DNA from 3 places in the Kocuria oceani genome. Region 3 is predicted to be linked to each of the others. Evidence: riboswitches for the same ligand, from Rfam matches in the RefSeq annotation. Region 3 holds a riboswitch; each other region holds the start of a gene.
What was found. Region 3 has a riboswitch for thiamine pyrophosphate ahead of thiM (hydroxyethylthiazole kinase). Riboswitches for the same ligand answer to the same signal wherever they lie in the genome.
Positions count from the first base shown of each region.

Region 1: another riboswitch for thiamine pyrophosphate. It lies ahead of PU704_RS18835 (FAD-dependent oxidoreductase); the one in region 3 lies ahead of thiM (hydroxyethylthiazole kinase).
Region 2: another riboswitch for thiamine pyrophosphate. It lies ahead of PU704_RS05805 (ECF transporter S component); the one in region 3 lies ahead of thiM (hydroxyethylthiazole kinase).

Region 1 is NZ_JARAMH010000030.1:13,377-20,297, forward strand. Features, by position in the region: gene moeB (molybdopterin-synthase adenylyltransferase MoeB) at 1-651, opposite strand, end outside; gene PU704_RS18825 (thiazole synthase) at 648-1,538, opposite strand; gene thiS (sulfur carrier protein ThiS) at 1,540-1,779, opposite strand; gene PU704_RS18835 (FAD-dependent oxidoreductase) at 1,776-3,104, opposite strand; TPP riboswitch at 3,094-3,195, opposite strand; gene thiE (thiamine phosphate synthase) at 3,262-3,930, shown strand; gene PU704_RS18845 (hypothetical protein) at 4,098-5,105, shown strand; gene PU704_RS18850 (VOC family protein) at 5,235-6,146, shown strand; gene PU704_RS18855 (carboxylesterase family protein) at 6,121-6,921, opposite strand, start outside.
Region 2 is NZ_JARAMH010000004.1:99,109-106,029, forward strand. Features, by position in the region: gene PU704_RS05780 (Na+/H+ antiporter subunit D) at 1-874, shown strand, start outside; gene PU704_RS05785 (Na+/H+ antiporter subunit E) at 871-1,590, shown strand; gene PU704_RS05790 (MrpF/PhaF family protein) at 1,587-1,859, shown strand; gene mnhG (monovalent cation/H(+) antiporter subunit G) at 1,865-2,362, shown strand; gene PU704_RS05800 (DUF4235 domain-containing protein) at 2,420-2,698, shown strand; TPP riboswitch at 2,931-3,052, shown strand; gene PU704_RS05805 (ECF transporter S component) at 3,141-3,761, shown strand; gene PU704_RS05810 (ABC transporter ATP-binding protein) at 3,758-5,524, shown strand; gene PU704_RS05815 (energy-coupling factor transporter transmembrane component T family protein) at 5,521-6,318, shown strand; gene PU704_RS05820 (aminotransferase class IV) at 6,305-6,921, opposite strand, start outside.
Region 3 is NZ_JARAMH010000007.1:43,349-50,269, reverse strand. Features, by position in the region: gene obgE (GTPase ObgE) at 1-1,389, opposite strand, end outside; gene rpmA (50S ribosomal protein L27) at 1,544-1,801, opposite strand; gene rplU (50S ribosomal protein L21) at 1,863-2,174, opposite strand; gene PU704_RS09400 (bifunctional hydroxymethylpyrimidine kinase/phosphomethylpyrimidine kinase) at 2,395-3,915, opposite strand; gene thiE (thiamine phosphate synthase) at 3,912-4,592, opposite strand; gene thiM (hydroxyethylthiazole kinase) at 4,589-5,461, opposite strand; TPP riboswitch at 5,453-5,546, opposite strand; gene PU704_RS09385 (nuclear transport factor 2 family protein) at 5,642-6,376, opposite strand; gene PU704_RS09380 (Rne/Rng family ribonuclease) at 6,628-6,921, opposite strand, start outside.

The sequences.
Region 1 (6,921 bases), on a different contig from region 3:
GGTGACCATCACCGCGCCCACGGTGGCGGGGAGCATGCCGAAGACCCCGCCCTCGGCGCAGCTGGGCACCTCCCCGTCCGGCGGCGCCTCGGGGTAGAGGTCCCGGTAGGTGGGCCCGTGGCCGGCCCAGAAGACGCTGACCTGCCCCTCGAAGCGCAGGATGGAGCCCCACACGCAGGGGATCCCGGTCAGGGCGGCGGCGTCGCTGACCACGTAGCGGGTCGCGAAGTTGTCCGCGCCGTCGAGGACGAGGTCGTACTGCCCGAGGATCCGCACGGCGTTGTCCGCCGTGAGCCGGCAGGGATGGGTGCGGACCCGCACGAGCGGGTTGAGGGCGGTCACGGCCTCCGCGGCGGACTCCGCCTTGGGCCGGCCGACGTCGGCGGTGCGGTGCACCACCTGGCGCTGCAGGTTGGAGACCGCCACGACGTCGTCGTCGACGATCCCCAGCGTCCCCACGCCGGCCGCGGCGAGGTACTGCAGGGCCGGGGCGCCCAGTCCGCCCGCGCCGACCACGAGCACCCGGGCGCTGCCGAGCCGGCGCTGGCCGAGCGGGCCGATCCCGGGCAGGGTCAGGTGCCGGGCGTAGCGCTCGAGCTCCGCACGGGTCAGTTCGGGGCCGGGCTCCACGAGCGGGGGCAGCGCGCTCACGGGCGCTCCCCCACGGGCGCCCAGTCCCCGCGCGGGACGTCCGCCGGACCGGCGGACGCACCGGCGGACGGACCGGCGTCGGGCGCGTCCGTGTCGATCCGCCCGGCCATCGGCGAGGACGCCTGGGCGTGCCGGCGGGCCGGGATCCGGCCGGCGCGGGCGGCCAGCCGCCCGGCGGCCACGGCGTGGCGCATCGCGGTGGCCATGGCCACCGGGTCCTGGGCCCGGGTCACGGCGCTGGCCAGCAGCACGGCGTCGCAGCCCAGCTCCATGGCGAGCGCGGCCTCGGAGGCGGTGCCGATGCCGGCGTCGAGGACCACGGGCACCGAGGCACGGGAGGCGATGAGCTCGATGTTGTGCGGGTTGAGGATCCCCAGCCCGGTGCCGATCGGCGCGCCCAGGGGCATCACGGCGGCCGCGCCGAGGTCCTCCAGACGGCGGGCCACGGCCGGGTCGTCGGAGGTGTAGGCGAAGACCCGGAAGCCGCGGGCCACGAGCTGCTCGGTGGCGTCGAGCAGCTCCACCACGTCGGGCAGCAGGGTGTCCTCGTCGGCGATGACCTCCAGCTTGACCCAGTCGGTCTCCAGGGCCTCGCGGCCGAGCTCGGCGGTGAGCAGGGCGTCCCGGGCGGTGTAGCAGCCGGCGGTGTTGGGCAGGATCCGGATGCCGTTGCGCTCGAGCATCGCGAACAGCGAGTCGCCGTGGCCGGGGGCGTAGCGGCGCAGGGCCACGGTGGTCAGCGCGGTGCCGGAGGCGAGCAGGGCCTGCTCCAGGGTGTGCAGCGAGCTGAGCCCGCCGGTGCCCATGATCAGCCGGGAGGACAGCTCGGTGCCGTCGAGCACGATCGGGTCCACGGTGGGCGCGAGGTGGGATGCGGGGTGGGTCATGTCAGCCTCCCTGGACGGCGGTGATGATCTCGACGGCCTGTCCCTCGGCCACGGGGGTGCGGCCCCAGCGGCTGCGCGGGACCACGGCGGCGTCCACCGCCACCGCCACGCCCAGCCGGCGGCCGTCCAGCGGGGCGCCGTCGGGGCCCAGGGGCCGCCCGACGGTCTCGGCCACGAGGTCCACCACGGTGGTGTCCCCGCCGACGACGTGCGGGCGGCCGTTGAGGGTGATGGCGGTCATCGGGTGCTCCTGTTCGGGGTGCGGGACCCGATCGCGAGGTCCACGGAGGGCGCCTCGACCGGGCGGTCGAAGCGGTGCGGGTCGGTGCTGGCCAGGTGTTCGGCGTCGGGGCCCGGATCCGTGCCGGACCGCCCGAGCACCAGCTCCGCGGCGAGGCGGGCGGCCAGCGGGGCGAGCAGGACGCCGTGGCGGAAGTAGCCGGTGGAGACCACGAGACCGGCCGCCGGGTCTCCCCCGGAGCCGCGGACGCGGCCCAGGTACGGGATGTCGTCCGGAGTGCCGGGCCGGGCGCGGGCCATGGCCTCGACCAGCTCGAGGTCGGCGACGCCGGGGACCACGGCCTGGGCGTCGCGCAGCAGCCGGAACACGCCCCCGGCGCTGATCCCGTCGAGGTCGTCCTCGCGGGAGGTCGCCCCGATCACCACCGTCCCGTCGTCGCGGGGCACCAGGTAGACGGGCACGCCGTGGACCACACCGCGGACGGTGCGCTCGAGCAGGGCGGGCGCCCCGGCGGGCGGGCGGGCGCGGAGGATGTCCCCGTGCACCGGGCGCAGCGGCGGCCGCCAGGACCCGGGCAGGCCCTCCAGGTCGCTGAGACCCGTGCCGGGGGCGAGGACCGTCTCCGCCGCCGAGACCATCCCGCCGCCGGCCAGGCGCAGACCCGTCACCGCGCCGTCGGGGCCGTGGCGCAGCCCCGCGGCGCGGTCGTGCACCAGGCGGGCGGGCCCGCCGTCGGCGCCGTCCGTTCCGCGGGGCCCGGACGGTGCGGGGAGCTCGGGGGCGACGAGGGCGGCGAGCAGCCCTGCCACGAGCCGGCGCGGGTCCACCTGGTGGTCGTCGGGAATGCGGTGCACGGCGGACAGCCGCGGGCTCAGGGCCGGCTCCAGGGCCCGGGCCGCGCGCAGCGCAAGCGGCTCCACGGCCAGGCCGTGGCGCCGCTGGAGCTCGCGCAGGTCCGCCAGGGCCTGCCGGTCGGCGGCGTCGACGCCGCACACGAGCGTCTCGGTGGCGCGGTAGCCCACCGAGCCGCCGGCGGCCTCCTCCACGGCGGCCACGAACGCCGGGTAGGCGCCGGCCGAGGCGAGCATCAAAGGATAGAGCGGCTCCTGCTGGTACTGGACCTCGCTCACCGGGGCGAGCATCCCGGCTGCCGCCCGGCTGGCCCCGGCGCCGGGCTCGGGATCCACCACGGCCACCGAGCGGCCGCGGCGGCGCAGCTCCCAGGCCGTGGCCAGGCCGACCACCCCGGCCCCGACCACGGCGACGTCGGCCCGCACGTGCTGGGCGGCGGGCATCGGAACGGGGGGCGCGGATGTCACCGGCATCGTCCTTTCCTACGGCGGCATGACCCGCATCAGGTGTGGCGGTCGGCGCCGAACGCCCTCTCAGCCCCGTGGGGCTCCCGCAGAACCGCTGACCTATCATCAGCGTGTGACCCAGCATACCCAGGACACCGCTGCCCCCGCCGCCTCCGAGCTGCGCATGACGCGCACGGACCGGCTCCTCGCCGCCCGGCTGTACGTGTGCACCGACGCCCGCCGCGCACAGGGCGACCTCGAGGAGTTCCTGCACGCCGTCTGCGCCGGCGGGACGGACATCGTCCAGCTCCGGGACAGGAGCATCGACACCGACGAGGAGATCGCCGCGCTGCGCCTGCTGGGCCGGGTCGCCGCCGAGTACGACACGCTGGTCGCCGTCAACGACCGCGCCGACCTCGCCGCGCTCGTGGGCGCCGACGTCTTCCACGCCGGCCAGCACGACCTCACCCCCGCCCAGGCCCGGCAGCTGCTGGGCCCCGACGTGCTGATCGGACGCTCCACCCACGACCTCGGCCAGGCCCGCGCCGCGCTGGCCGACCCGGACGTGGACTACTTCTGCACCGGGCCCGTGTGGGAGACCCCCACCAAGCCGGGCCGGTCCGCCACCGGCCTTGACTTCGTGCGGGAGGTCGCCGCACTGACCGAGGCCCGGCTGGACGCCGACCAGGCGGCCGCGCCCGTGCCCTGGTTCGCCATCGGCGGCATCGACGAGCAGCGCCTCCCCGAGGTGCTGGCCGCCGGGGCGCGCGGCGCCGTGGTGGTCCGGGCGGTCACCGAGGCCCCGGACCCGCGTCTGGCGGCCGGACAGCTGCGCAGCCTGCTCCCCGCCTGACCCCTTCCCCGCCCGGCACCCTCCCTGCTCGGCACGTCTCCTGCCCGGCCCCCCCGGGCGGGGACGTCCCGAAGGGCACGACGGCCACAACTCCCCACCGGCTCCCCGCCGCCGCACAGCACCGTCTGAGAGCATGGACCTCACGGACGACGACGGAGGAGTGGCCCATGGACCCCGAGCTCGACCCGCAGGTGCGGCACGCGGTGGAGCATCCCGCGCAGACCGCCCGCGGCCCGGAGGACGTGCAGCTGCGCGTCCGGCTGGCCGGCGAGCCCGCCCGGCGAGCGCTGGGCACCCACTGGGAGGAGGGCGCCCCGGAGGACGCCGCCCCGGGCGAGGACCGGCTCGCGGCGGCCGTGCTGCTGGCCACCCTCTTCGGCGACACGTTCTGGCTCGAGCGGGCGGCCCGGCTGCCCGGTGACGTCCCGGGCTGTCCCTCCGCCCCGCCGAGCGGGCTGCTGGAGTTCACCCGCGTGCCCGGCGCCCGGGCGGCCATGGCCTCGGTGCTGGAGCGGCCCCTGCTCACCGGGCTGCTGGAGTGGGGCACGAACCCGCTGCCCGAGCAGCCCCCGCTGATCGTGGCGCAGGCCGCCCGGGACCTCTCGATCCCCGACGACGGGCGCGTCTACCGGGTGGTGCGCCGCCGCGCCGAGCGCTTCCTGGCCCGTGAGTACGACGGCTCGGAGTCGCTGGAGCGGTTCGTGACCCTGCTGACGGAGGCCGAGAAGGGCCACCGCGAGGACGGGCCGGTGCTCTCCGGCGAGACGCTGCCGCCCGCCGCTCCCCCGGCCGCTCCTCCACCGCCGGCAGCCCCGGCGCCGCGGGCACCCGGGGACGGTCCGGCCGGGCCGCCGCCGTCGAACCCCTCGATCGCGGACGCCCCGCAGGCTCCGCAGTGGGGCGTCAGCCCGTCCACGCCCGCTCCGCCGCCGCCCGGGCAGGTCGGCCGGCCCGGGGCTCCCGGGGAGCCGTTCCCGGGCCAGTCCCAGGGCGGGCCGTTCCCCGGTCCGGGCGCGGGCGGCCCCCTGGCGGGGACCGGCGGCCCGGCGGCCGGCGGATGGCCGCCGCGCCCGGCCCACGATCCCGAGGAGGACGACTCCGACAACCTCAAGGCCTGGGGCCTGGTCCTCCTGGCGATCGTGGCGGTGATCGTGGCGCTGATCTTCGTGCTCTGACCGGGACGGCCTCGCGCCCGGCCCCGAGGTGACGGATGCCCCCAAGATACTTGCACGGGAAATATTTTCCGGGGTATCCTTGGGGACATATCAACCTTTGTGGTGCCGACGCCGACGGAGAAGCCCGAGATGCCGATCTTTCCCCAGAACCCCGACCCCCGGAGCCTCACGCCGCGCCCGGCCGACGACCTGCTGTCCGCCGGGACCCGGATGGGCGCCGTGGAGCTGCTCGTGGCCGACCTGGACACGATGCTCGCCTACTACACGGACGCCGTGACCCTCGAGGTCCTCGCCCACGCCGGGGACACGGCCGTGCTGGGTCGTGACGGCCGGACCGTGCTGCGCCTGCGGCAGGTCCGGGAGCTGCCGCCGGCCCGCCGCGGCCAGGCGGGGCTGTTCCACACCGCGGTGCTGTTCGAGGACGAGCCGGCCCTGGCGGCCGCCCTGGCCTCGGTCGCCGCCGTGGCGCCGCGCTCCTTCACCGGCAGCGCCGACCACCTCTACAGCCAGGCGTTCTACTTCGACGACCCCGAGGGCAACGGCGTGGAGCTCTACACCGACCGCCCCCGGGACACCTGGCGGCGGGAGGCCAACGGGCTGCTGACACTGGCGTCCAACCCGCTGGACCCCACCTCGTTCCTGAGCGAGCACCTGCGCGAGCCGGCCGGTGCGCGGCCGGCGGCGCCGCCGGCCACCCTCGGCCACGTGCACCTGCAGGTCGGTGACATCCCACAGGGCCGGCGGTTCTACGTGGACGTGCTGGGCTTCGAGGTGATGAGCGACATCGGCTCGGCCCTGTTCATCGCCGCCGGTGGGTACCACCACCACATCGGGCTCAACACCTGGCACAGCGCCGGGGCGGGCCCGCGGGCGGCCTCCCTGGGCCTGGGGCAGGTCAACATCGACCTGCCCACGGCCGAGGACGTCGCCGCCCTGCAGGCCCGGCTGACCGACCACCGGGTCCCCACCCGGCACGACGGCGCCGTGCTGCGCTTCGAAGACCCCTGGAACACCCTCATCCAGGTGGGCGTCGCCGCATAGGCCCCACGCGGAACGGGACCCGGACGCGGCGGTGGCGCAGGACGCCGGGGATGCGGCCGGCGTCGCCGAGGGGCTGACCACGGGCGAAGTCGGCCCACAGCCGGCGCACCTGCCGGGCGGCGGCATCGATGTCCTCCCACGCGGCGCCGGCGACCAGTCCGGTGCCCGCCCAGGTCGGCTCGTCGCCGAAGAGCAGGGGCAGGTCGACCGTGTGGGCCGCCCCGTACGGGTTGCCCGGGGCCGCCCAGGAGATCACGTAGCGGTGGGCCGTCCCGCCGGCGCGCACGTGCCGGCGGGCGAAGCGGCGGATCGCCCGGGAGTAGACGGACCGGGTCGCCCAGCCGACCACGGCCCGGCGCAGCACCGGCCCCAGCAGCGGCACGCGGGTCCACCGCTGCAGGGCCGGCACCGTGGGCAGGTAGAGCCGCGCCTCCTCGGTGGTGTGGCCGATGAGGACGTCGATGTGCCGGGCCGCCCGGTCCCAGGCCGCGTCGATCTCCTCCTCGGCGGGCAGCGGGTGGTGGCCGTACTGGGTGCCGAAGGGCATCGCCCCCAGCAGCCCGAAGGGCGCCGCGTGCCGCTCCACCTCCGCCTGGGCGGCGACCACGTCGGCGGCGGGCATCCCGGCCGTCACGACCTCCGCCGCAGCGGCCATGGCGGCGTTCATCCGCTCCCGGCCGCGGGCGATGCCCAGCGGCGGGCTCTGGATGACGGCACGGCGGAACAGCGCCTCCGCGCCGGGGACGGCCATGAGGTGGGCCACGGCGTCACCGCC
Region 2 (6,921 bases), on a different contig from region 3:
CAAGGTGGGCGTCTACTCGATCATCCGCACGGAGACCGTGCTCTTCCCGGGGGACCGGCTCGACACCCTGCTGATGTGGGTCGCGCTGCTCACCATGGTGGTGGGCATCCTGGGCGCGCTCGCCCAGATCGACATCAAGCGCATGCTGTCCTTCACCCTCATCAGCCACATCGGCTACATGATCTTCGGGGTGGCCGTGGGCAGCCAGGAGGCGCTGTCCGCCACGGTCTACTACGTGGCCCACCACATCGTGATCCAGACCAGCCTCTTCCTGGTGGCCGGGCTGATCGAGCGCCGCGGCGGGTCCACGAACGTGGACCGGCTCGCGGGCATGGCCAAGATCTCGCCGCTGCTGGCGCTGCTCTACCTGGTGCCCGCGCTGAACCTGGGCGGCATCCCGCCGTTCTCCGGCTTCCTCGGCAAGACGGGGCTGCTGCAGGCCGGTGTGAACCGGGGCGACCCGCTCGCCTACGTCCTGGTGGCGGGCTCCGTGGCGGTGTCCCTGCTGACCCTGCTGGCCATGATCCGCGTGTGGAACCGCGTGTTCCTGCGCACCCCGGAGGACGCGGAGTACCCGGACCCGATCCTGCTGGCCCCGGTCCCGGCGGGCTCGCGCTTCCTCCTGACCTCCGGGTCCGTCGACGACCAGGAGGGGCAGTTCGCCGGCAAGGGCGACGTGCGGCTGATGTCGCCCTCCATGCTCGGCGGCGCCTCCGCGCTCGTCGTCGTGGGCGTGGCCCTCACCGTGTTCGCCGGCCCGATCTTCCAGCTCGCCGACAACGCGGCCGAGAACCTCGTCCACCCCGAGCGCTACGTCACCGCCGTGCTGGACCCCGGATCGGTTCCCCGCCCCGTGGTGGAGGAGGCCCCGTGAGCTCGCGTCCCAAGAACTCCCTGCTCGTCGAGCTGCCGCTGCTGGTGTGGCTCGTGCTCGTCTGGGGTGCCCTGTGGGGCGACTTCGGCGTGGGCAACCTGCTGTTCGGCGCGCTGCTGGCACTGCTCGTGACCTGGGTGCTCTACCTGCCCCCGGTGCAGCTCTCGGGCCGGTTCAACCTGCTGCAGTTCGCCCTCTTCGCCGTGACCTTCGTGTGGCAGGTCGCCAAGGCCAGCGTGGGCGTCATGCTCGTCGCGATCCTCGTGGGCCCGCGGGCCCGCAACGCGGTCGTGGGCGTGGAGCTGCGCACGCGCTCGGACCTGCTGCTCACCGCCACCGGCCACACCATGGCCCTGATCCCGGGCTCCATCCTCGTGGAGGTGGACCGTTCCCGGTGGACGCTCTACTTCCACGCGCTCAACGTCCGCACCCCCGAGGAGGCCGAGTCCTTCCGGCGATCCGTGCGGCAGGTCGAGGCCGCGTGGATCCGCATCATGGGCACCCGGGAGGAGCTCACCGCCCTGCGGGCCGAACGCCGAGGGGGAGGCGCGGCGCAGTCCGAGCAGGGGGACAGCGCGGCGATCGGCTCCCCGGTCACGGCCGAGCAGCAGATCGTCGGCGGCCGGCGAGGAGACGTCCCCGCCGGGAGCACCGGAACCACTGAGAATCCCCGGGCCGCCGAGAACCCCCAGACCACCGAGGAGGACCGCTCGTGATGGAGATCGCCGTGGCCGTCGCGGCCGTGCTGCTCAGCACGGCCGCCGCGGGCACCCTGTACCGGCTGGCCAAGGGGCCGTCGCTGCTGGACCGGGTGGTGGCCACCGACGTCCTGCTGGCCATCGTGGCGGCGTCGCTCGCCGTGGAGATGGCCTACCACGGCCATCTCGACAACCTCATCCTCATGGTGATCGTCTCCCTGGTGGGGTTCATCGGCGCCGTGACGGTGGCGCGCTTCGCCACCCAGACCGCCGAGCACGGGAAGTGAGCCCCGTGCTGGACACCGTCCTGGACGCCGCCGCGGCCGTGTGCCTGGTCCTCGGGGCGCTGATGTCCCTGGCCGCGGCGATCGGGCTGGTCCGGTTCCCGGACCTGCTGACCCGCATGCACGCGGGGACAAAGCCGCAGGTGTTCGGGCTGCTGCTCATGCTCACCGCCGTCGCCCTGGAGAACCGGGACCCGGTCATGATCCCGCTGATCATCCTGGGCTGGGTCTTCCAGCTGCTCACCGTGCCCGTCTCGGCGCACATGGTCGGCCGTTCCACCTACCGCACCAAGCACCTCAACCGGGCCACCCTCACGCAGGACGACCTGCAGGAGGTGCTCAACCGTGCCGGTGAGCAGAACGGCGGCGGGCAGGCCGCGGCCGGGGCGGCCCTCACCGACGCGGCCGGGGCGGCCCTCACCGACGCGGCCCTCACGGACCCGCCGGGCGCGGACGGGCAGCACGCCGACGGACAGCAGACTGACGGATCCGGGAGGACGCGTTAGGCTGGGCACGATCGACGGGCGCATCCGCGCCGCCCCGACGACAAGGAGCAGCAGTCCATGAACACGAAGATCCTCGAACTCGCCGGCACCGGCCTCTCGCTGGGCGGCGTGGCGCTCTCGCACAAGGTGCTCGGCGCCGCGTGGACGCGCATCACGGGGGACCCGCCCCCCGCCAAGAACCCGGACCCGGACGAGGCGTGGACCGGCATCATCATCTGGTCGCTCGTCACCGGACTCGTCGGCACGGTGATCAAGGTCGCGATCTCCCGCCAGGTCGCGAAGATGGAGAACCAGCCCCGGAACAACCCCAAGGCCTCCAGCCAGGCCGAGGTCTGATCCCCGGGGACCACCTCACGAAGGGGCCGGTCCGCCCGGACACCGCAACGGTGTCCGGGCGGACGGGCCCCTTCGCCGTCCGGCGGACGCGCCGCGGGAGGAGCGCCGGACGCCCCGCGGGCAGGAACGGAACGGCGGACGTGCCGGCGGCAGCACCGGCGACAGTCCAGGCGACAGTCCGGATGTCAGTGCGTGCGGCGGTGCGGGCAGGGGAGGGGTAGACTCGGTGCCACTGAAACGACAGGGGAGCGCACCCCGCCGGCAACGGCGGCACAGCGCTGAGAGTGCGGATCACCGCAGACCCTCGAACCTGCTCCGGTTAGCACCGGCGAAGGGAGTCGAGCACCTCAGGGGTGACTCGCGGACGTGAGCTCCGGCCGTGTCCGCGCGGACCCCTCCCCTCCTGGCACCGATGGCTCGCTGAGCCCAGGAGGAACGCACCATGAACACCACCACGCACCGTCCCGCCGGCCGCAACCGTGCGCCCGGGTCCTCGTCCTGGCGGGTCGTCGACATCGTCGTGGCCGCCGTCCTCGCCGCCGTGTGCGCGGTCGTCTTCTGGGCGTGGTCGAACCTGCTCTATCCCGTGGTCGGAGCCGCCGCGGTGACCTATCCGCCCGCCGTGGGGCTGATCGCCGGCGGCTGGCTCGTGGCCGGCGTGCTCGGCGGTCTGATCATCCGCAAGCCGGGCGCCGCGCTGTTCTGCGAGCTGCTCGCCGCCGTCATCGAGGGCTTCCTCGGCACCCACTTCGGCTGGACCGTGATCCTGTCCGGCCTCCTCCAGGGCATCGGGGCCGAGCTGGTCTTCGCCGCGGTGCGCTACCGCCGCTACAACGCCGCGGTGGCCGCCGCGGCGGGCGCGGTCAGCGGCATCTTCCTGGGCGTCAACGAGAGCATCATCTACAACTACGAGTGGGCCCTCGGCCACCAGGTGGTCTACGTGGTCCTCGCAGCCCTCTCGGGCGCGGTGCTCGCCGGCCTGCTGATGTGGGCCGTGGTGAAGGCGCTCGCAGCCACCGGCGTGCTGCAGGGCCTGGCCTCGGGCCGGGTCGCACGGCGATGACCGCCGCGGCGGTGCGTCCTCCCGGCACGCCCGCCGCCGCGGGGGCCCGCGTCGAGGCCCGCGGCTTCGGCTGGCACCACCCCGGCCGGGAGGCCCCCGCCCTGCGGGGCATCGACCTGGTGGTCGAGCCGGGGGAGCGGGTGCTGCTGCTGGGGCCGAGCGGGGCGGGCAAGTCGACGTTCCTGCACGCCCTCGCGGGGGTGCTGCACGACGACGACGGGCTCTCCCGCCACGGGGAGCTGCTGCTCGACGGCACGGACCCGGACCGGGCACGGGGACGCGCCGGGCTCGTGCAGCAGGACCCCGAGTCCCAGGTGGTCCTGTCCCGTATCGGGGACGACACCGCCTTCGGCCTCGAGAACCTCGCCGTGCCCCGGGAACAGATCTGGCCCCGGGTCCGCGCCGCCCTCGACGACGTGGGGCTGACCCTGCCGCTCGACCATCCCACCGCCGCCCTGTCCGGCGGGCAGAAGCAACGCCTGGCGCTCGCCGGTGCCGTGGCGATGAGCCCGGGGCTGCTCCTGCTCGACGAGCCCACCGCGAACCTGGACCCCGCAGGGGTGCGGCAGGTCCGGGACGCGGTGGCACGCTGCCTGGACCGCAGCGGGGCCACTCTGGTGGTCGTGGAGCACCGCGTGGCGGTGTGGGCCGACGTCGTGGACCGTGTCGTCGTGCTCGGCCGCGACGGGGGGATCACGCACGACGGGTCCCCGGCGCAGGTCCTGGGGGAGGCCGCCGACGAGCTGAGCCGCGCCGGGGTCTGGGTTCCCGGGCGGGTCCCGCCCACCCGCGCGCCCGCCCGTCCCCGGGGAGACGCGGAGCCGCTGCTGAGCGCGGCCGCGCTGGCCGTCTCGCGCACCCAGCCCTCCGCGCGGCAGCTGCGCGCCCGGCGCCGGGCGCGGCGGCGGGGCCGGGCGCTGAGCGATGCCGCGGCGGGCCGGGACCTCCCGGCCGCGGTGACCGGCGTGGGAGTGGACCTGCTCCGTGGCCGGGCACTGGCCGTGACGGGCGCCAACGGCGCCGGGAAGTCGACCCTGGCGCTCACGCTGGCGGGCCTGCTGGCGCCCGTGCGCGGCACCGTGACCGCGCACCCGGCCCTGGCCCGCGGCGCCGGACCGGACCCGCTGGAGTGGGCCGGACCGGACCTGGTGGCCCGCGTCGGGACGGTCTTCCAGGAGCCCGAGCACCAGTTCCTGCGCGCCACCGTGCGGGCCGAGCTCGAGCTCGGCCCCCGTCTGGCGGGCACCCCGGCGGCCGACCGGGACCGTCGCACGGGAGAGCTGCTCGACCGGCTGCGGCTGACCCACCTGGCGGACGCGAACCCCTTCACCCTCTCCGGCGGTGAGAAGCGGCGGCTGTCGGTGGCCACGGTGCTGGCCACCGATCCGGACGTCCTGGTGCTCGACGAGCCCACGTTCGGCCAGGACGCCCTGACCTGGGCCGAGCTCGTGGACCTGCTCCTGGAGGTCGTGGATGCCGGCACGGCCGTGCTCGCGGTCACCCACGACGAGGACTTCGTGCGGGCGCTCGGGGCCGAGGTGCTGGAGCTGGGAACGTCCGCCCCCGGGATCGTGCCGGAGCCGGTCGCTCCCGCACGGGGCGCCGTGGTGGAGTCCGGTGCTCCTGGACGGGGCGTCGTGCTGAAGCCGGGTGCTCCTCGACGCGGTGCCGTGGTGGAGTCCGGTGCGCCCGCACAGGGCGTCGTGGTGGAGCCGGGCACGCCCGTGCCGGGGCTCCGGCCGGCCACGGAGCAGGTCCGGTGAGCGCGCCCGTGATCGGCCCGGCGGCCCGGGCCTCCCTGCTGGGCCGCGCCCATCCCGTGGTGAAGCTGGCCGGTGCCCTGGCCCTGACCGTGACGCTGCTGCTCAGCGCGGATCCCGTGACGTCGGGGATCGTGCTGCTGGGCGAGGTGCTGCTGCTGACGCTGGCCGGACGGCGCCCGCCGGCGCAGCTGCTGCGCGCCTGGCCCCTGCTGCTCGCGGCGCTCGTGAGCGGGTGGGGCACGGCGCTGCTCGCCGAGGACTCCGGGCCCGTGCTGCTCGACCTGGGGATCACCGAGCTCTCGGCCGGGTCGGTCGCCGCGGGCGCGGCGATCGCCCTGCGTGGGCTCGCGCTGGCGCTGTCGGGCCTGCTCGTCGTGCTCAGCACGGATCCGACGGACCTCGCCGACGGACTGGCCCAGACGCTGCGGCTGCCCGCCCGGTTCGTGCTGGCCTCCTTGGCGGCACTGCGCCTGGTGGGCGTGATGCTCACCGAGTGGTCCACGCTGGCGATGGCCCGCCGGGCCCGCGGCGCCGGCTCGGGGCACGGCCCGGTGGGCGTGCTGCGGGAGTTCGGCGGGCAGGCGTTCACCCTGCTGGTCCAGTCCCTGCGCCGTGCCACGCGGCTGTCGGTGACCATGGAGGCGCGCGGCTTCGGCGCGGGCCCGCGCACGTGGGCCCGGGTTCCGGGACACTCCTGGCGGGACGCCGTGGTGCTGGCGGGGTGCGCCGCCGTGGCCGTGGCGGGACCGGTGGTCTCCGTCCTGCTCGGGACGCACCGGTTCATCTGGGCCTGAGGCCGGGGCGCCGCGCCCGTAGGTGCCCGTCCGGCCGGCTCGCGTGTCCCACCCGTCGGGCCCGGGCCACCCAGCCCGTCACGAGGCGGGTGAGCTCCGGGTCCACGGGCAGCGGGTGGGAGTCGAGCCGGCGCACCGGTACGGCGAGCCGCACGCTGGAGACGAGCCAGAGGGCGTCCGCCGCCAGGAGGTCGGTGGACTGCAGGGGCCCGTGGCCCAGCTCCCAGCCGTCGCGCCGGGCGGCGTCGAAGATCGTGGCCTGTGTGGTGCCGGGGAGGATTCCCTGCGAGGGCTCCGGGGTCACGAGGGTGCGGACGCCCTCGCGAACGCGGGCGCAGACCACGGAGGACGTGGCGCCCTCCAGGACCCGGCCGTCCGGGGCCGTGAAGATCGCCTCGTCCGCGCCGAGGGAACGGGCATGGCGCAGGGCGGCCATGTTGATCGCGTAGGACAGGGTCTTGGCGCCGGGCAGCAGCCACGGATACGCGGCGTCCTGCGCCGGGTCGTGGCCGCGGGGCAGCAGCACCGCGGAGACTCCCTCCCGGCGCTGCCGGAAGGTGGACTCCGGTACGGGGCTCACGGCCACCCACGACCACGGGCCGG
Region 3 (6,921 bases):
GCGCAGGTCGGTGCCGCGCGGGCCGGCGAGCAGCTCCGCACCCCCGACCATCGTGGGCTCCCAGTCGAAGACCACGCCGTTGTCCTCCGGGCCGATGAGCACGGCGTCCCCGGGCCGGGCACCCTGCTTGAACAGCCCGGCCTCCACGCCGAGCTTCGCGAGGCGGTCGGCGAGGTAGCCCACCGCCTCCTCGTTGTTGAAGTCGGTCTGCAGGATCCAGCGGTCGGGCTTGTCCCCGCGCACGTGCCACAGCGGCTCGAGGTTGCGCTCCTCGCGGGTGATGGTGAACTCGGGCCCGCGCACGCCCTTGGGCCGCAGCACCACGCGCGGGGCCTCCGCCGGGGCCGGGCGCGCGGCCCGGGCCTGCTCCACGACCTCGCCCATCGCGAAGGTCAGCGGGCGCAGCCCCTCGTGGGAGGCGGTGGAGATCTCGAAGACGCGGTAGCCGCGGGACTCGAGCTCGGGGCGCACGAAGTCGGCCAGCTCGCGGGCCTCGGGCACGTCGATCTTGTTGAGCACCACCAGCCGCGGTCGTTCGTTGAGCGGCAGCGCGTCCCCGCCGTCGAGGTCGCCGTCCACGGCGTAGCCGGCGAGCTCCGCCTCGATGGTCTCCAGATCGGAGATCGGGTCCCGGCCGGGCTCGAGGGTGGCGCAGTCCAGGACGTGCACGAGGGCGGCGCAGCGCTCCACGTGGCGCAGGAACTCCAGGCCCAGGCCCTTGCCCTCGGAGGCCCCCGGGATCAGCCCGGGGACGTCCGCGACGGTGTAGCGCACGTCCCCGGCCTGGACGACCCCCAGGTTGGGCACGAGCGTGGTGAACGGGTAGTCGGCGATCTTCGGCCGGGCCGCGCTGATCGCCGCGATCAGGCTGGACTTGCCGGCCGAGGGATAGCCGACCAGGGCGATGTCCGCGATCGACTTCAGCTCCAGGACCACGTCCCGGGAGGCGCCCGGGGTGCCCAGGAGGGCGAAGCCGGGGGCCTTGCGCTTGACCGAGGCCAGCGCGGCGTTGCCGAGCCCGCCCTGACCGCCGGGGGCGGCGACGAACTCGGCGCCCTCGCCCACGAGGTCGGCCAGGACGTTGCCGTCGCCGTCCTTGACCACGGTGCCGTCGGGCACGGAGAGCACCAGGTCCTCGCCCTGGTGGCCGTGCCGGAGGTCGCCCTTGCCGGGTCCGCCGTTGGGCGCGGAGCGATGGGGGGCGTGGTGGTAGTTGAGCAGGGTGGTGGTCTGGCCGTCCACGCGCAGGATCACGTTGCCGCCGTCGCCGCCGTTGCCTCCGTCCGGCCCGCCGAGCGGCTTGAACTTCTCGCGGCGGATGGACACGCAGCCGTGCCCCCCGGAACCGCCGGAGACGTGCAGGACGACGCGGTCGACGAAACTGGCCACGGAGAGCTCCTCTGGGTCATGAACGGGCGGGCCCGCGCACGGGCCACGTTAAAACTGTAGAGGGCGGGCGCTGGACGCACCCACCCTCCACAGATCAGACATGGGTGGTGCGGGACGGGTCCCGCACCGGGGGCCGGCGGACCGGCCCGGTCGACTACTCGGCGGCAGCCTGGATGTTGACGACCTTGCGGCCCCGGCGGGTGCCGAACTCGACCTGGCCGGCGGCCAGGGCGAACAGGGTGTCGTCGCCACCGCGGCCGACGTTCAGGCCGGGGTGGAAGTGCGTGCCGCGCTGGCGGACGAGGATCTCGCCGGCGTTGACGGTCTGGCCGCCGAAGCGCTTCACGCCGAGGTACTGCGCGTTGGAATCCCGACCGTTGCGAGTGGAGCTCGCGCCCTTCTTGTGTGCCATGAGGTGTGCCTACCTTCGTGTTGGGACTGGCGTCCGGTATGTGGAGGGGGAATCGCGCCGATCAGGCGTCGATACCGGTCACCTTGACGGTGGTCAGCTCGGCCCGGAAGCCCTGGCGCTTCTTGTAGCCGGTCTTGTTCTTGAACTTCTGGATGGAGATCTTGGGACCGCGCAGGTCGCCGACGATCTCGGCCGTGACCTTCACGCCGGCCAGGGTCTGGGCATCCGAGGTGATCTTGTCCCCGTCCACCAGCAGAAGAGCAGGAAGCTCGATGGTGCTGCCTGCTCCGCCGGCGACGCGGTCAAGGGTAACGAGGTCTCCGACGGAAACCTTTTCCTGGCGGCCGCCAGCGCGGACAATCGCGTACACCACTTGGGAACTCACTTCTCTCGACGTCATGTGTAAACAGTGTGGGTCGAGCGCACCCCTGTCAGGACCAACGACGTTGAGACGAGCTGACGGTGACCGGCCCGTGGGACCAGGCCGTGGTCAGCGCAGGTTCGCCGCAATTCAGGAACTGCACCCGCATGTGCCGCCAGGTGGGGTGTCGAGTTGGAACACGCGCGCACCGGCATGGCACCGAAGATCAAGACTACTCGATCCCGTCAATGCCCGCCAACCGAACCGCCGGGACCGGCGCGGCGAAGAAGTCCCGCTCCAGGGCGCAGGCCTCCAGGAACACCTCCCGCATCCGCTCCCGCACGGCCGGGGCCGCGCCCCGGGCGGCCTCGTCGAGCAGCTCCCGGGCCGTGCGGGTCGCCTCCTGGAAGCCCTCGTCGGCGTAGGTGGCGAGCCAGTCCGCGTAGGGGTGCTCGGCGGCCCCGGCGGCCGCCGCGAGCTCCCCCAGGTGCCGGCCGACGTCGGCGTAGACCCAGAAGCACGGCAGCACCGCGGCGAGGCCCACCGGGTAGGGCTCCGCGGCGGTGGCCGCGAGCAGGAAGGAGGTGTAGCGCCGCGTCACCTCCCCGGGACCGGCGCCGGCGGCCCCGGGCTCGGCGTGCCGCAGGCGGGCCCGGTGCAGCTCGCTCTCCGTCTCGGTGCAGGACACCGCGCCGGTCGCGAAGAACAGCCGCTGCCGCTCGTCCGGGGCCCGGGCGGCGAGCAGGGTCAGCGCCCGGCTGTAGCCGTCGAGGTACTGCAGGTCCTGGTCCAGGTAGGCGAGGAACCGCTCGGGCTCGAGCCGGCCGTCGCCCAGGCCGCGGACGAAGTCGAGCTCCTCGATCTCCCGGCGCAGCCCGGCGGAGGCCGCCCAGAGCTCGTCGCTGAAGCGGGCCGGTGCCGCGCCCCAGCTCTCGAGCGCGTCCTGGACGTGGTGGAAGTGGTGCACCGGGCCGCTGCCGTGGCCGACGGCCAGGTCCCCGGAGCGCTCGAGCGCCCCGCGCAGCCACGCGCGGGCGATGCCGAGGCTGTGCGCCCAGTCCCCGTGCCGGGCCTGCAGGGTGGCCAGCGCCGAGGAGAGCGAGCAGCCGGTGCCGTGGGAGTTCTCGGTGGGCACCCGGGCGCCGTCGAACGCGGCGAGGGGCTCCGGTGCGTCCGGGCCCACGAGGGCGTCGGGGGTCCGGTCCCCGGTGAGGTGCCCGCCCTTGACGAGCACCAGGGTGCCGTGGGCCCGGGCCACCCGGTGGCCCTGCGCCAGGGCCTCCGCCCAGGAGGACGCGACCTCCTCCTGGGCGAGCACCGCGAGCTCGGGCAGGTTGGGGGTGACGAGGTCGGCGTGGCCGAGCATCGCGCGCAGCGCGTCCTCGGCCTCCCGCTCGAGCAGGCGCCCGCCGGAGGTCGCGACCATGACGGGGTCCAGGACCACCACCGGCGGCCGGCGGTCCTCGAGCCAGCGGGTCACCGTCTCGATCACCGGCACGGAGCCGAGCATGCCGATCTTCACCGCGTCGATCTCGACGTCCTCGGCGACGGCGTCCAGCTGGGCGGCGAGGAACTCCACGGGCGGGACGTGGACGGAGCGCACCCCGAGGGTGTTCTGCACCACGACGGCCGTCACGGCACTCATGCCGTAGCCGCCCATCGCCGCGATCGACTTCAGGTCCGCGTGCTGTCCCGCCCCGCCGGTGGGGTCGGTGCCGGCCACGGCCAGGACGCGGGGCACCTGGGGGCTCATCGGGCCACCTCCTCGGGGACGCGGCCGAAGGCGCGCACGTAGCGGGCGGCCGCGGCCGCGGGATCGGGGTCGGCGCAGATGCCGGAGACCACGGCCAGTCCGGCCGCCCCGGCGGCACGCAGGGCCGCGGCGTCCTCGACCCGCACCCCGCCGATCGCCAGGCACGGCAGGGCGCTGCGTGCCGCGGCACGGGCGAACCCCTCGACGCCCAGCGGCTCCGGGTGGTCGGGCTTGGTGCGGGTGGCGCGCACGGCGCCGACGCCCAGGTAGTCGACGGTGCCCGGGGGCAGGGCGGCGGCCGCGTCGAGCTCCGGCGCCGTGGCGGCGCTCAGGCCCAGCACCGCGTCCGGTCCGCAGATCCGCCGGGCCAGCTCCACGGGCAGGTCGGACTGGCCGACGTGCACCCCGGCCACGGCCGCCCCGGCCGCCCGGGCGGCCAGGTAGGCGTCGGCGCGGTCGTCGACGAGCACGGGGACGTCCCGGCCCACGCGCTCCGCGACGGCCACGAGCAGGGCGACCAGGTCCCGGGCCGGGGCGTGCTTCTCCCGGACCTGGACCATGGTGGCTCCCCCGGCCACGGCGGCCGCCACGACGTCGGGCACGCTGCGCGGGGCGCTGAGCGCCGTGTCGGTGACGAGGTGCAGGGCCAGGGCGGCGGGGTCGAGGCGGGCGCTCACCGGGCACCCTCCTCGCGCACGAGCTCCGCCCGGGCGGCGAGCTGCTCCGGGGTGATGGCGTGCAGCCGGTCCAGCAGGGCCACGGCGAAGGATCCGGGGCCGGCGCAGCCGGCGGCGGCGTCCTCGGCCGCCAGGGTGTAGACCGTCGTGGCGGCGGTCGCCGCCGCGGCGGGGTCGGCGCGCACGGCGGTGAAGGCGGCCATCAGGGCGCCCAGGGCGCATCCGCCGCCGGTGATCCGGGTGAGCAGCGGCGTGCCGTGCGGCACGCGCACCACGCTCCCGTCCGGGGCGCGCACGAGGTCGACCGGCCCGGAGACGGCCACCGCGGAGCCGGCCTGCGCGGCGATCGCGGCGGCGGCGTCCCGGGCGGCGTCGACGCCGTGGGTGGCGTCCGTGCCCCGCCCTCCGGCGCCGCCGGCGAGGCCCATGATCTCCGAGGCGTTACCGCGCACGATCGCCGGCCGGTGCCGCAGCAGGTCGCGGGCCAGCGCGGTGCGCACGGGCAGGGCGCCCACGGCCACGGGGTCCAGCACCCAGGCGAGTCCGGCCCGCTGCCGGGCGCCGACCGCCTCGTAGGCGGCCCCGCGCTGCTCGGCGGTGGGCGTGCCGGTGTTGACGAGCAGTCCGTCGGCGAGCTCCGCGAAGATCCCGCCCTCGCCCTGGATGTCGGTCATGGCCGGGGAGGCGCCCACGGCCAGCAGGACGTTGGCAGTGACGTTGGCGACCACGGTGTTGGTGATGCACTGCACCAGCGGCGCTGCGGCGCGCAGCTCCTCGAGGGCCGTGGCGGCGTCCTCGGCGAGCGCGGGGTCCGGCGGCGCCCCTTCGGCTCCTGCGGTGCGGGCGGGCAGGGGTACGGCATCGCGCATCAGCGACATCCCTTCGCTAGTACTGGCTAGATCAGGTTCGACGGGTGTGATCTCAGCCGCTCGCGCGGCACCCCGTGTCAGGTGTTCCGCCAGTCTAGCCGCCCGTCGGTGCCGGGCGCGGCGGGTCCCCGGCCCCGCGGCCGGGGACCCGCCCGGACCGCCGCGGAGACGGCCGCCCGGTCAGAAGAACCCGTTGCCGTGCGGCATCCGCTCCGGGACGGGCTGGACGACCTCCCAGTGCTCGAGGATCCGCCCGTCGGCGACCCGCCACAGGTCGTAGCAGCCGGCCGGACGCGGGTCGCCGGGCTCCCCGCCCTCGCCGTCGGGCTCGAGCACCCCCTCGGTGACGGTGAGGACGAAGCCGCCCTCGCCGAGCACCCGGTGGAGGGCGCGCCGGGCGAGCCGGGACTCCGGTCCGGCGCCGTGCTCGACGAAGCGCGGGTCGCGGGCCAGCTCCTCGAGGGCCTCCCGGTCCGCACCGAGGAGACGTCCGTGCACCCACTCGGTGATCAGCGCCTTGTTCGCCGCGGTGTGCTCGTGGTCCGTGACCTGCCGGGGGCCGTCGACCCGGTGCGCGCCGGCGGCTCCCCTGGGCAGCGGCTCGAGGGCGTCCCAGTGCTCGGCGAGCCGGTCGCCGGCCACGCGGAAGACGTCCACCGCCACCAGGGGTTCCGGACCGAGACCGTGGTAGACGCAGTGGACGGCGACCATGTCCCCGTCCTCGAGCACGCGCAGGGTGTCGATCCGGAAGTCGTCCGGCAGCTGCTCGAGGACGGCGCGGAGCCCCTCCCGGCCGTCGGGCCCGAGCCCGGAGTGCTGCCGGAAGTCCGGGGCCCAGTACCGGTCGAGGGCCGCAGGGTCCCGGTGTCCGAAGAGGTCGGCGCCCGCGGTGAGTACGATCTGCTTGCTGCTCATGGTCATCCCCTCGGCGCTGCGGGCCGGGGGTCCACCCGGTCGGGCCGCCCGCGTGTGGTGCGACCACGCTACTCCCGGCCCCGCGCGGCCGGACAGGAGATCCGGCCGTGTGACGGCCGCGGAGTCCGGCGGCGGACCGGCAGGAGTCCGGCAGGCGGCGGGCCGGTCCGACCGGGGGCACGGGTCCTGTGACGGCGGAGGACCCCGACCGGCCGGTCGGGGTCCTCCGGGTCGCCACGGCGGAGGGGCGCTCAGTCCTGACCGGCGGGCCGGCCGCTGCTGAGGTCCTCGGCCTTGACGCCGACGCCCACGACGGTCGGCCCGTGTCCGGCGGGAGCGCGCTGCGGGAGCTCCGCGGCGGTCGTCGCCTCGTGCCGCCCGCCCTCGGCAGCGGCCGCCTGACCGGCGGTCACCTGGGCCTCCCCCGGCCGGGCGGCCGGGGCCGAGGCACGGCGGGAGCGGCGGCGCGGGCGCGCCGGCTCCGCAGGCGCCTCGGCCGGCGTCCCGGAGGCGGGCTCGGCCGGGGCCTGGCTCGTGGCCCGCCG